2 linked regions of the Longimicrobium sp. genome follow. The protein of the gene in region 2 binds, or shares a complex with, the protein of the main gene of each other region. Links are inferred from orthologs where the notes say so. Each region holds a gene or a part of one and is shown on either strand. Other genes may lie near its edges.

What was found.
Region 1: the proteins of tsaE (region 2) and tsaD are in contact, whole or in part, in a crystal structure (PDB 6N9A), measured with the Thermotoga maritima proteins. The link is inferred for Longimicrobium sp. from one-to-one orthologs. Residues at the interface, in WP_004082108.1 of Thermotoga maritima: Leu37, Gly38, Lys46, Lys57, Val59, Lys60, Ser61, Thr63, Phe64, Thr65, Leu66, Met67, Val69, Pro71, Tyr82, Arg83, Leu84, Asp86, Asp88, Phe89, Asp93, Ile128, Asp130, Glu131, Arg134; in WP_004082750.1 of Thermotoga maritima: Cys10, Asp11, Arg49, His50, Leu82, Gly84, Gly135, Gly136, Glu154, Thr155, Leu156, Asp157, Asp158, Ser159, Glu162, Asp165, Lys166, Arg169, Leu170, Tyr175, Lys213, Thr214, Leu217, Tyr218, Gln221, Arg222, Asn324.

Annotation. Positions count from the first base shown.
Region 1 is NZ_DATBNB010000319.1:2,705-11,125, forward strand. Bases 4,001-6,999 are described here. They hold tsaD (tRNA (adenosine(37)-N6)-threonylcarbamoyltransferase complex transferase subunit TsaD), read right to left. Parts: upstream 6,024-6,999; coding sequence 4,977-6,023; downstream 4,001-4,976. Other genes in these bases: VIB55_RS08710 (hypothetical protein), read right to left, coding at 4,001-4,009; VIB55_RS08715 (metallophosphoesterase family protein), read right to left, coding at 4,001-4,892; VIB55_RS08725 (hypothetical protein), read right to left, coding at 6,020-6,999. In the rest of the region: VIB55_RS08695 (amino acid permease), read left to right, coding at 1-1,013; VIB55_RS08700 (response regulator), read left to right, coding at 2,031-2,435; VIB55_RS08705 (hypothetical protein), read right to left, coding at 2,595-3,827; more of VIB55_RS08710, read right to left, coding at 3,824-4,000; more of VIB55_RS08715, read right to left, coding at 3,996-4,000; more of VIB55_RS08725, read right to left, coding at 7,000-7,006; VIB55_RS08730 (TlpA disulfide reductase family protein), read right to left, coding at 7,003-7,548; VIB55_RS08735 (PASTA domain-containing protein), read right to left, coding at 7,593-8,421.
Region 2 is NZ_DATBNB010000785.1:80-3,647, reverse strand. The notes cover bases 420-3,418. They hold tsaE (tRNA (adenosine(37)-N6)-threonylcarbamoyltransferase complex ATPase subunit type 1 TsaE), read right to left. Parts: upstream 2,146-3,418; coding sequence 1,693-2,145; downstream 420-1,692. Other genes in these bases: tsaB (tRNA (adenosine(37)-N6)-threonylcarbamoyltransferase complex dimerization subunit type 1 TsaB), read right to left, coding at 986-1,696; rimI (ribosomal protein S18-alanine N-acetyltransferase), read right to left, coding at 495-986. UniProt on the Escherichia coli protein: Required for the formation of a threonylcarbamoyl group on adenosine at position 37 (t(6)A37) in tRNAs that read codons beginning with adenine.

The sequences.
Region 1 (8,421 bases), on a different replicon or contig from region 2:
TCAACATCATCGCGGCGCTCGGCATCTTCGCCGTGACGGTGCTGCTGGTGACGGGCATCAAGGAGTCGGCGCGCTTCAACAACTTCGCGGTGGGCATCAAGCTGGCCGTGGTCGGGGCGTTCATCCTGGCGGGCGGCTACTACGTCCTCACGCACTGGGGACAGTCGATGGACCACTGGACGCCCTTCATCCCGCAGCGTACCGGTCCGGGGGCGTTCGGCTTCAACGGCATCATCGCGGCGGGCGGCGTGATCTTCTTCGCCTACATCGGCTTCGACGCGGTGTCGACCACGGCGCAGGAAGCGCGGAACCCGCAGCGCGACATGCCCATCGGCATCCTGGGCTCGCTGGTCATCTGCACCGTGCTGTACATCCTGGTGTCGGGGATCATGACCGGCATCGTGGAGTACCCGCGCCTGAACGTGGGCGAGCCCATCGCGGTGGCCATCGACGCCACGGGCTACACCTGGCTGGCTCCGTGGATCAAGGTGGGCGCCATCGCCGGTCTTTCGTCGGTGATGCTGGTGATGCTGATGAGCCAGCCGCGCATCTTCTACACGATGTCGCGCGACGGCCTGCTTCCGCCGGTGTTCAGCCGCCTGCACCCGCGCTTCCGCACGCCGCACATCAGCAGCGCGCTGGTGGGCCTGGTCTGCGCGTTCCTGGCGGGGTACTACGACGTGTCGGAGCTGGGACACCTGGTGTCCATCGGCACGCTGCTGGCCTTCAGCATCGTGTGCGCGGGCGTGTGGTACCTGCGCGTGAAGGAGCCGAACCGTCCGCGCCCGTTCAAGACGCCGTTCGTGCCGCTGTTCCCCATCCTGGGCATCCTGTCGTGCGTGTACCTGATGACGGGGCTGCCGCGTGTTGCGTGGGAGCGGCTGTTCCTGTGGCTGGCCATCGGCCTGGCGATCTACTTCCTGTACGGCCGGCGGAACAGCGTGGTGCAGCGCACGCACCACCAGGCGCACATCGACACGCCTCCTCGCCCGACGTACACGGACGAGAAGTAATCGTCGCGCTGGAGCGTGGATGAAAGACCGCCCCTCCCCCGGATTTCGGGGGAGGGGCGGTTCTCGTTTTTGGGGCCCCACCCCCGGCCCCTCCCGCAGAAATTGCGTGCGGAGAGGGAGAACCTTCGGCGAAGGAGGCTGGATCTGGCGCATCCCGCGGGCGCCCCCCATCCCCAGCCCTTCCCCCGCAAACAGCGCGGGGGAAGGGAGCCAGTGTGGTGCGCTACCAAGGCCCTTCGCCGCACCAGAGCCTGTCATCCTGAGGCCCAGGTGCGCCAAACCTGCCCCTAGCACACCCTTCGCGGGCCGAAGGATCTTGCATGTGCCACTTCCCAGCTTGGACGCGACAGCGGCACAGATGCCGGAGTCGCCTCGCTTCACGGGCGCGGCGCGGCGGGGCGCGCGGAGGCTGGCGGAGCTCGGTGCGCTTCGGCTGACCGTGGCTCATGCCCCGGGTGGGCCCCTCCCCCGGCCCCTCCCCGCATGCTGCGCATGCGGAGAGGGGAGAATTCGATTGCGCTTCGGCTGGCTTGGTGCGCTCGATCGTGGTGTGTACCCCCTCTCCCACGCTGTTTGCACGCTGTTTGTGGGAGAGGGTGGCACGCGTGTCAGCGCGGCCGGGTGAGGGCCCGGCGGCAGCGGAGGCCCCGGCTACACTGGCCGCTGCCGCACCCGAGCTTGTACGTGTCCGCCGCTAGATCCTTCGGCCCGCGAGGGTTGGGCCCCGGGCCAGTGCGGTGCGCCTGGGCCTCTGGATGACAGCGTGCGCTTCGGCTGGCTTGGCGAGCGCGACTCTTGGATGTACACCCTCGCCCCCCTTGTGGGAGAGGGTGGCACGCGTGTCAGCGCGGCCGGGTGAGGGCCCCAAGGCAGCCGAGGCCCCGACTTCAGTGAACCCGCGACAACGAAAAGCGTCGGGGAACGTCGTAACCCTACAAATACGTTGTACAATCGAGTAACGGCGACTACATTGATGTTTCCATCCCCCATCCGGAAGCCCGCCCGCGGAGCTGGTCCATGCCGCCCGTTACCGTTCTGATCGTCGACGACGACCCCGATCACCAGACCGTCTGCGGCGTCCTGCTTCAGCACGCCGGCTACCGCGTACTCCAGGCCCGCGACGGCGCGGAGGGCGTGCTGATGGCCCGCGACTCCCGCCCCGACGTGGTGCTGATGGACATGCGCATGCCTCGCATGGACGGAATCGCGGCGCGCCGGGAGCTGGCGCAGTCGCCGGAAACGTCCGGCATCCCCGTGGTCGCCCTCACGGCCGACGTCCTGAAGTGGCCGGAGGCGCGCGTTCTGGAAGAAGGCTTCAGCGCGCTGCTTCCCAAGCCGTGCAACCTGCACCGCATCCTTACCGTCGTGCGCCGGCTGGCGCCCGCCCCTTCGTCGCAGGGGGAACTGGTGGCCGCCGGCTGAGCCGGGTGGAGCAACGACGAGAGCGGGCCCGGAGGATCATCCTCCGGGCCCGCTGCGTTTCTCTGACGATCAAGGAATCTCACGCGGAGGCGCGGAGGTCGCGGAGGGCTTCCTCTGCTTTTCTCCGCGTCCTCCGCGCCTCCGCGTGATCCATTCCCGTCAGGGAGCGCCGCGGATCTCCGCCCCGCCCAGCTGCAGCCCGCGCACGGGCAGGCCTTCGGGGAGCATCCGCTCGATGGTGGACACGCGCACGGGCTCCGCCTTCAGGGCCACGTCCATGAAGCGCAGGGTGTCGCCCACCTGCATGCCGAAGCTGCCCGTGATGTGCGTGCCCGGTGCGCGCACGTCGGCGTTGCGCGCCAGGAACATGGTGCCGCCCGGCCGCGACTCGATGCGCAGCGACAGCCGGCCCGCCGCGTCTTCGGGAAAGCGCTTGTACAGCCAGCGCAAGTCGCCGAAATCCACCGAGTCGGTGCGGAACGCCACGTCGTACATGGGCGCCTCGGCGGGGTTGAACCACCGCGGAAAGCTGTCGCTGCGAACCACGCCCGACGTGGCCAGCAGCGAGTTGCGCAGCCGCACGACGGGAACGTCGAACTCGATGTGCCCCTTCAGCAGCGCGATGGTCCCCTGGCTGTGGTGCAGCTGCACCGGCTGCCGGAAGATCTGCGCTTCCGTGCGCAACGAATCCACGTGAATGCGCGAGCCCGAGCGCGTTCCCGGCGCGAAGCGGACGCGGGAGAGGCGGCCGTTCATCCGCCGGAAGTTCATGGTGCGGATGTACCCGCCGCCCACGCGGTTCACCAGGACCACGGAGGTGTCGGAGAGCGCCGCCGCGATCTCGGCCTGCTGCGCGCGGGCCGATAGCGTGGAGTCCGGCTTCCACACGTTCTGAACGCGCACCACGCCGTCGATCATCCGCAGGGTGTCGAGCAGGGTGACGCGCTCCACGCGCTTCGTGGTGTCTCTTTGGTTGGGAGCGGCCGCGAAGATCGCCTGGTAGTTCCACAGCGAGTCGCCGGGCAGCTTGAACACGTACACCTCGGGCTCGTACAGCGTGGCCCGGGTGATGTGGATGCGCGGCGAGAGCAGTGTCTTGACGTCGTAGTCCAGGTAGGCGCTGTCGGCCAGGACGAAGGCGCGGCCCTGCCGGTCCTTGAGCGACACGCCGTACAGCTTGGCGCCCTCGAACAGGTTTCCGTCGATGCGGTCGACGTGCAGCTGGCCGCCGTTCAGCCCCTTGCCCAGCGCACGCAGGGTGCGCTGCAGCACGAACTCGTGCCCGGTCCGGGTGCGCGCGACGATGTTCAGCACCAGCACGGCGAGCGCTACGCCCAGCAGCACCCCGCCCAGCCCCCAGGTGAAGAGACGGACGGCCCGGTTCCTCTTCATCCCCCCGCCTCCTGTGCGGATGCGGGGGAGGGTGCGGAGGCGCCGGCCACCCGTTCGCGCGCCAGGAAGATCCGCGCAACGTACCATGCAGCGGCGCCGATGCCCGCTGCTACGCCGGCCGCCATCCCCACGGCCTTCATCTCCTCACCCTTCGACAGGCGCCGGCGCTCATACCGCGGCATCGCGCACCTCCTTGCGGTCATCCATCCACAGCGCCTTGGTCACCTCGCCCTCGTCGTCCAGCGGCGGCCGGCCGCGGCGATAGAACAGGTGGCGGCTGGTGGGCAGAAAGTCGCCCGCGTCGTCAAAGTACATGTAGTGCGTGATGCGGATGTGCTTGTCATCCAGCTTCAGCACGTTCAGCGAGTTCTTTTCCCGCTCGCGCGCGCGCCCGCGCCGCGAGGTGGTGGTGCCGCTCTGCGCGATGACGATGCCGTGCTCGCGGTCTGCCCCGGCGTACACGTCGAGCGAGTTGCCGATGTACGCGCGGTGCAGGTGGCCGCCCAGGATCAGGTCCACGCGCATGGCCGTGAACGCGTCCAGCGCGCGCCTGGCCTGGGGCATGGCATCGGCGCCCTCCCAGTCCGGCGGCGGCGCGAAGTTGTGATGGGCCACCACGATGCGGTACGTCTCGTCAGCGATCCCCTGGAACGCCTCGCGCGCAAAGTCGATCTGCCACTGGTGGATGCGGCCGTTGACCGTAGCCTTGAGTGGCGCGGTGGAGTTGATGGCGACGATGCGCGCACCCGGGATGTCGGTAACGGTGTCCAGCTCCGGGAGGATGTGCTTGCGGTAGTAGCGATAGGGATCGAGCACCCGCTCGGCGATCCGCATCAGCGGCACGTCGTGGTTCCCCGGCGTGACGATCAGGGGAACGCTGGGGAGCGTGTTCAGGAATGCGCGCGCCTCGGCGAACTGCTCCTCGGTGGCGCGCTGGGTGAAGTCGCCCGAGGCCACGATGCAGTCGGCCTGCAGCCGGTGCGCAAAGGCGTGCAGTGCCCGCGCCACCTCCGGGTGGTGCGGCGGGCCGAAGTGAAGGTCCGAAACGTGAAGAAGCGAGATCAAAGCCGGCCCTGGAGCGACGTTCGTACGGTGGTGACTTCCCGACTTCGTTCCTGTCCTTCACTCCCCGTGCCACGGCGGGTTCCGTTACTTCGTAAGCCCGGGAAACGGCAGGTCCGCGCGGGCGTTCAGTTCCAGCCCGCCCACCTCGCCGCGCTGCCAGCGGAAGAGCGCGGCGCGGGCGATCATGGCCGCATTGTCGGTGGATAGCCGCGGCGACGGCGCGTACAACTGGCCGTTCTCCCCCAGCCGCTGGGCCAGCGCCTCGCGAAGCGCCCGGCTGTTCGCCACGCCCCCGCCCAGCACCACGCGCGGGCAGCGCATCTCGCGCACGCCCCGCATCGTCTTTGCGACCAGCACGTCCACTACCGCCGCCTGGAACGAGGCGGCCACGTGCGGCACTTCGTCCGCGAGCCTTCCCTCCCCTTCCAGGCGGCGCACGAGCAGCCGCAGGGCGTTCTTCAGCCCGCTGAACGACATGTCGTAGTACTCGCGGTCACCCGGGCGCTCGCCGCGGTTGAGCAGCGGACGGGGCAGCGGATGGCGGGTAGGGTCTCCCTCGGCCGCGGCGCGCTGGATGGACGGTCCGCCGGGGTATGGCAGTCCCAGGATCTTCGCCGCCTTGTCGAACGCCTCGCCCGCCGCGTCGTCACGCGTCGCACCCAGCAGCTTGTACTCGCCCCACGCGGGCACCCACAGCAGCATGGTGTGGCCGCCGGACACGAGGAGGGCCACGAACGGCGGCTCGGCGCCGGGGTGCTCCAGGTGCGTGGCGAACAGGTGCCCTTCCATGTGGTGCACGCCCACCACCGGCTTGCCCGCGGCCCACGCCGCCGCCTTCCCCCACGCGACGCCCACCAGCAGCGCGCCGATCAGCCCGGGCCCCGCGGTCACACCGACGACGTCCACGTCCTCCAGCCCCACGCCCGCCTCGCGCAGCGCGCCCGCGACCACGTCATCCACGGTGCGCAGGTGGGCGCGGGAAGCGAGCTCCGGAACCACGCCGCCGTACAGCGTGTGGATGTCCTGCGTGAAGATCACGTGCCCCAGCAGTTCGCGCTCACCCCGCAGCACGGCGGCGGAGGTCTCGTCGCAGCTGGTCTCGATCGCCAGCACCAGCGGTTCGCCGCTCACCGGGGTGCCTGGGCCGCGGGAGCGGGATTGGCTGCGGACGGCGGCGACGGCGCGGCACCCGGGGGCAGCACCCGCACGCGCTCGGGAACTGCCGTGGCCGTCACGCCCGCGGGCAACCTCTCGACGACCACCCGCGCGTCGGCACCCGCGGGAGGAAGCGCCGGCGGAAGCGAATCGTGCGAAATCACGGCTCGCAACGCGCCAGGGAACACGCGTCGCAAAGCGCGCTCGGGCCCGGAGAGGCGGACGGTCACCTCCGCGGGCTGCGCCTGCAGCCCGTCCGGCGCGGAGACGCGGATGGGCCCGACCGTCCGCTCCACGCGCCGGTCCACCGTTCCGCTCACCCGCACCCGCGTGCGGGCGAAGCTCAGCCCATCGAGCGCAGCGGTGTCGAGCGCCACCTCGTGGCTGAAGGTGGAGTCGTTGGGCACCACGTCGAAGCTGCGCGTCGTGAGCGCCTCCAGCGCGGCAAGGCGGTCCGCCGGGCCGGTCACCCGCACCTCGGCGGGAAGGATCACCAGGTCTTCGCCGACCGCATAGCGGTGCGTCGACCGTGCGGCGATGCGCGCCCGAACGGGCACCATGCGGCTGGTCAGCCGCTCCAGCCCCAGCGTGACGACGGACGGCCGCACGTCGCTCACCCGCACCGCCAGCCCCTGCGGAATGCGCACCATCGACGGGTCCAGCCCAAAGGTGCGCCGCTCGCCCACGTCGCGCACCGAGAGCACCAGCGTGGGGCGGTTGATGGCCAGCTCCCACAGCTCGCGGCCGGGTCCGGTGACCTGCACGCTGACCACGGCCGGTTCGGCCGGGGCGGTCACCACGAACTCCGGGTCGCGCACCACGGGATCCACGCGCACGGGAATCCACTGGCTGGTCACCTGCTCGGCGCTGACTACGGCCCAGATGAGGACGGCCAGCGCCAGGGCGGAAAGCTTCAGCCGCCAGTTGTACGTGAGGCTGCGGGCCAGCGACCGCTTCACGCGGGTCCCTCGGCGAGCAGGCGGCGCACGAGGTCGGCCTGCGCGGGGTGGTCCCACTCCGTCGCGCCGATCACCTTGCGGACGATCACGCCGTCGCGCCCCACCAGGAACGACTCGGGCACGCCAGTGGTCCGGTACGTCTGCTGGATGCGCCCGGACGCGTCGTGCCACACGGTGAACGTCAGCCCCAGTTCCTGCGCGAACGCCTGCAGATCCTTCGCACCCGTGGGCGCCTTGTCGACGCTGACGGCCACGATCTTCAACCCGCGCGGGCCCAACTCGCGGTGAAGCCGCTCCATCGACGGCATCTCGTCGCGGCAGGGGCCGCACCACGTGGCCCAGATGTTCACCAGCACCACCTGGCCGCGCAGCGCCGAAAGCGACACGGGACGGCCTTGCAGGTCTACGGCCCGGAAGTCGGGGGCGCGGGTGCCCACGTCCATGGGGAGGAAGTGATCGCGCACACTCCACCCCGCCGCCAGCAGCGCCGCGAGCACCCCCAGCGTCGCCACCCACCACACCCACTGCCGCCGCTTCGCCATCGTATCGCCATCGTCCCGCTGTTCAGTGTCTCTTGTCCCGCAGCCTATCGCCGCGGGGGTTCGTCCGGCTCAGGCTCCGGATCGGGGATGGGCTCTTCCACCGCCGGTTCCGCCGCCGCGGAATCCACCGCCACCGTGTCCGCGGCGGGGGGCGGCGGCGGGTTCGGGTCCGCGCCGGCCAACGTCAGCCGGACGGAGCTTCCCATCCGCAGGCTGTCGCCCGCCGCCGGCGACTGCGCGATCACCGTTCCCGCCGGCTCGGCGGACGCCGGATCGTACGCCACCCGGCCCGCGCTCAGCGACGTCACCTGCAGCCGCGCCTGGGCGGCGTCCTCCAGCAGTCCGACGACGCTGGGCACCAGCACCTTGGGCGGCCCCGCGCTGATCAGCAGCTCCACCGGGCCGGGAAGCGCGGCCGGCTTCCCCGCCTCGGGCCGCAGGCCGATGATGCTGCCCTCCTCGCTGCGGTGCAGCATGGTGCGGATGGCCACGCGAAAGCCGTAGCGCTGCAGCAGGATGATGGCGTCCGCGCGGGAGAGCCCCTTGATGGAGGGCACGACGCGCGTCTCCGGCCCGGAGCTGAGCACGATACGCACCTGCGTGCCCCGCGCCACCTCTTCGCCGGGCAGGGGCGTCTGCATCAGCACGCGCCCGCGGCCCACACGCGGGTTGGGCAGCTGCCCGCCGCGCAGCATCTCCAGCCCCAGCCGCTCCACCGCGCGCTCCGCCTGCCCCGCCGTGCGCCCGGTCAGGTCAGGGACCGTGACGATGGGCGAGCGCCCGAAGCCGGGAAAGAACAGGAACGTCATCACCAGGTAGCCGACCACGAACATCGACAGCCCGGTAATCAGCACGTACTTCTGCAGGCGGCGC
Region 2 (3,568 bases):
CGCCACCGCCGCCGTAGCCACCACCGCCGCCGCCTCCACCACCACCGTACCCGCCGCCGCCGCCAGACTCGCGGTCGCCGCCCTCACGGCCGCCGCCCAGCAGAATGATCTCGCGGGCGCGGATTTCGGTCATGTACTTGGTAACGCCGTCCTTGTCCTCGTACTGCCGGTACTCGATCTCGCCCTCCACGTAGATGCGGTCGCCCTTCTTGACCCACTTCTCCACGATGTCGACGAGCTTTTCCCACACCACGATCCGGTGCCACTCGGTCTTTTCCTGCTGCTGGCCGTCGCGACCGTTCCACCGGCGCGTGGTGGCCACCGAGAACTGCGCGACGCGCGCACCGCTGGGAATGGTGCGGATTTCGGGGTCCTGCCCCAGGTTTCCGATCAGAATGGCCTTGTTCAGGCTGCGGGCCACGGCTCCTCCTCAGTGAATTCAAGCGAACAGAGTGGACGCGAAAGCGCCATGATAAAGGGGCGCCCGATGCGTGTCAAGAAAACGATTGTATCCGCAGCCGCATCACCAGCGCGTCCTCGGTGGGGTGCGAGTAGTACGCTCGGCGGCGGCCCACGCCGGTAAAGCCGCGCTGGCGGTAGACGGACTTGGCCGCCTCGTTGGAAACGCGCACCTCCAGAAACAGCTCCGCGGCGCCACGGTCGCGCACGTGGTCCACCACGGCGTCCACCAGCGCGCCGCCCACCCCGGCGCCGCGCGCCTCGGGCGCCACGGCCACGTTGCCAAGTTCCGCCTGGTCCAGCACCGTCCACGCGGCGGCGTAGCCCACGACGTCGCCGTCCATCTCGGCCACCAGGAAATCGCTGTCGGTGCGCTTCAGCAGCCCGCGGAAGGTGTCCTCCTTCCACGGCATGGTAAAGCTCGAGATCTCGATCTCCAGCACCCGCGCGATGTCGCCCTCGCGGCAGCGGCGGACGTGGAACGACGCAGCCCGCGCCATCGGCGTGTCCGCCATCGGCGTCGACATCACGCGCCCGCCCTGGCCGCCGCGATGCGCTCCACCCCAGCGGCGCGCACGTACTCCGGCTCCCACGCCGCCGCGTCCGCCACCCGCCCCGCGTCGGCCGCCGCGCGCGCCAGCCAGAGCAGCCCGCGCGCGAGCGACCGGTCCTCCACGTCCACCGCATCGCCGCCGAACTCCGCCACGAGCGCATCCCGGTGCAGCGCTGCGCCGTCCCCCACAAAGCGCACAGGCAGGCGGCGCAGCCGCTCCACCAGCTCGTCGATCCCCAGCGCGGCGACACCGAGCACTTCCTCGCGCACGCAATCGCCGCCGAACGACCAGCACCCCGCGTACACCTCGTGGTTGCGGGCGTCGAACAACGCGCAGACGGGCCGCTCGTCCACCCGGTGCGCGGCCGCCGCGGCCATCAGCCCCGAGTAGGCGTACAGCGGCACGCCCAGCGCGCGGACGATCCCCTTTGCCGTCGCCGCGGCGATGCGCAGCCCGGTGAATGAGCCCGGCCCCCCGCCGCACACCACGGCCGCGACGTCCCGGGGCCGCAGCCCCGCGGCGGCCACTGCGCGGTCCACGGCAGGCATCAACGCCGACGACGCATTGGCTTGGGCCGAGACGGTCTCCCCCGCGAGCACGCGCCCGTCCACCTCCACGGCCACGTACGCGGAGCGGCCGGAGCTGTCCAGCGCCAGCAGGGGCCCGCGCAACAGCCCGCTCACGACGCCTCCCGCATGGGCGGCAGCGGCGGCGGATCGCCCACGGGCGACGCGGTCACCTCGCGCGAATCCGGCTCGTGCTCCAGCAGCTCGATCTCCCAGCGCACGGGCGGAAGCAGCGCCTCGGCGCGCTCCGGCCACTCGATCATCACCAGGTCGCCGTCCGCGCCCAGATCGCCCCACCCCAGCTCCCACACCTCGTCGCCGCGCTCCAGCCGGTACAGGTCCAGGTGCCACACCCGGGCGCGCGGCGTGTCGTAGCGAAAGACCAAGTTGAACGTAGGCGAGGGAACGTCGCCCTCCACCCCCGCCCCGTGCGCGATGGCCCGCGCCAGGGTGCTCTTCCCCGCCCCCAGGTCACCGCGCAAGCAAAGGATGAGCGGCGTCCGCGCCTCGGCGCCGATCCGCAGCCCCCACGCCTGCAGCGCCTCTTCGCCGAGCACGTCCCTCATGCCCGCAGCGACGCCACCGAACGGCGCTGCGCGGGCCGGGCGCCGTCCACCTCGGCCTTCAGTTCCAGCAGCTGGTCGCGGAGCAGCGCGGCCCGCTCGAAGTCCAGCTGCGACGCCGCGTCGCGCATCTCCTGCTCCAGCTGCGCCATCAGCTCCGCCGGGCTCTTCTTGCCCTCCAGCACGGCCTTGCGCTCCGCCGACTTGGCGGCCTCAGCCTTGGCATCCACCTTGGGCGTGCGCGCGTCGGCCACGCGGGTGCTGCTCTCGATCTCCCCCACCGACTTGAAGATCGTCTGCGGGATGATGTTGTGCTTCTCGTTGTACTCCACCTGGATGGTCCGCCGGCGATCGGTCTCCTCGATCATCCGCTTCATCGACCCGGTGATGCGGTCGGCGTACAGGATGGCGGTGCCCTGGGAGTTGCGCGCGGCGCGGCCCACCGTCTGGATCAGCGAGCTGCTGGAGCGCAGAAAGCCCTCCTTGTCGGCGTCCAGGATGGCCACCAGCGACACCTCGGGCAGGTCCAGCCCCTCGCGCAGCAGGTTGATGCCGATCAGCACGTCGAACTTGCCCAGCCGCAGGTCGCGCAAAATCTCCACCCGCTCCAGCGACTGGATGTCGGAGTGCAGGTAGCGCACGCGCACCCCGTTCTGCTGAAGGAAGTCCGTCAGGTCCTCCGACATCCGCTTGGTGAGCGTGGTCACCAGCACCCGCTCCTGGCGCTCGGCGCGCAGCCGGATCTCGTGGAGCAGGTCGTCCACCTGCCCCTTCACCGGACGGATCTCCACCACCGGGTCCAGCAGCCCCGTGGGGCGGATGATCTGCTCCACCACCACGCCGCCGCTCTGCGCGAACTCGTACTCGCCGGGCGTGGCGGACACGAAGACGGCCTTGGGAACCAGCTGCTCCCACTCGTCGAACTTCAGCGGACGGTTGTCCAGCGCCGAGGGAAGGCGAAAGCCGTGGTCCACCAGGGTGAGCTTGCGCGCGCGGTCGCCGTTGAACATCCCGCCGATCTGCGGCACGGTGACGTGGCTCTCGTCCACCACCACCAGGAAGTCCTCGGGAAAGTAGTCGAACAGGCACGCCGGCCGTTCGCCCTCCGCACGTCCCGCGATGTGGCGGGAATAGTTTTCGATGCCGGAGCAGGTGCCGATCTCCAGCATCATCTCGATGTCGAAGTTGGTGCGCGACTCCAGCCGCTGCGCCTCCAGCAGCCGCCCCGCGCCCAGCAGCTCCCGCAGCCGCTCGTCCAGCTCCCGGCGGATGCGGTCCACCGCGCGCTCCAGCTTGCTCTTGGCCGTGACGAAGTGCGTGGCGGGAAGGATGGCCGTACGGGTGAGCGTGGCGATGGTGTCGCCCGTCAGCGGCTCGAAGCGAGAGATGCGCTCGATCTCGTCGCCCCACAGCTCGATGCGGACGC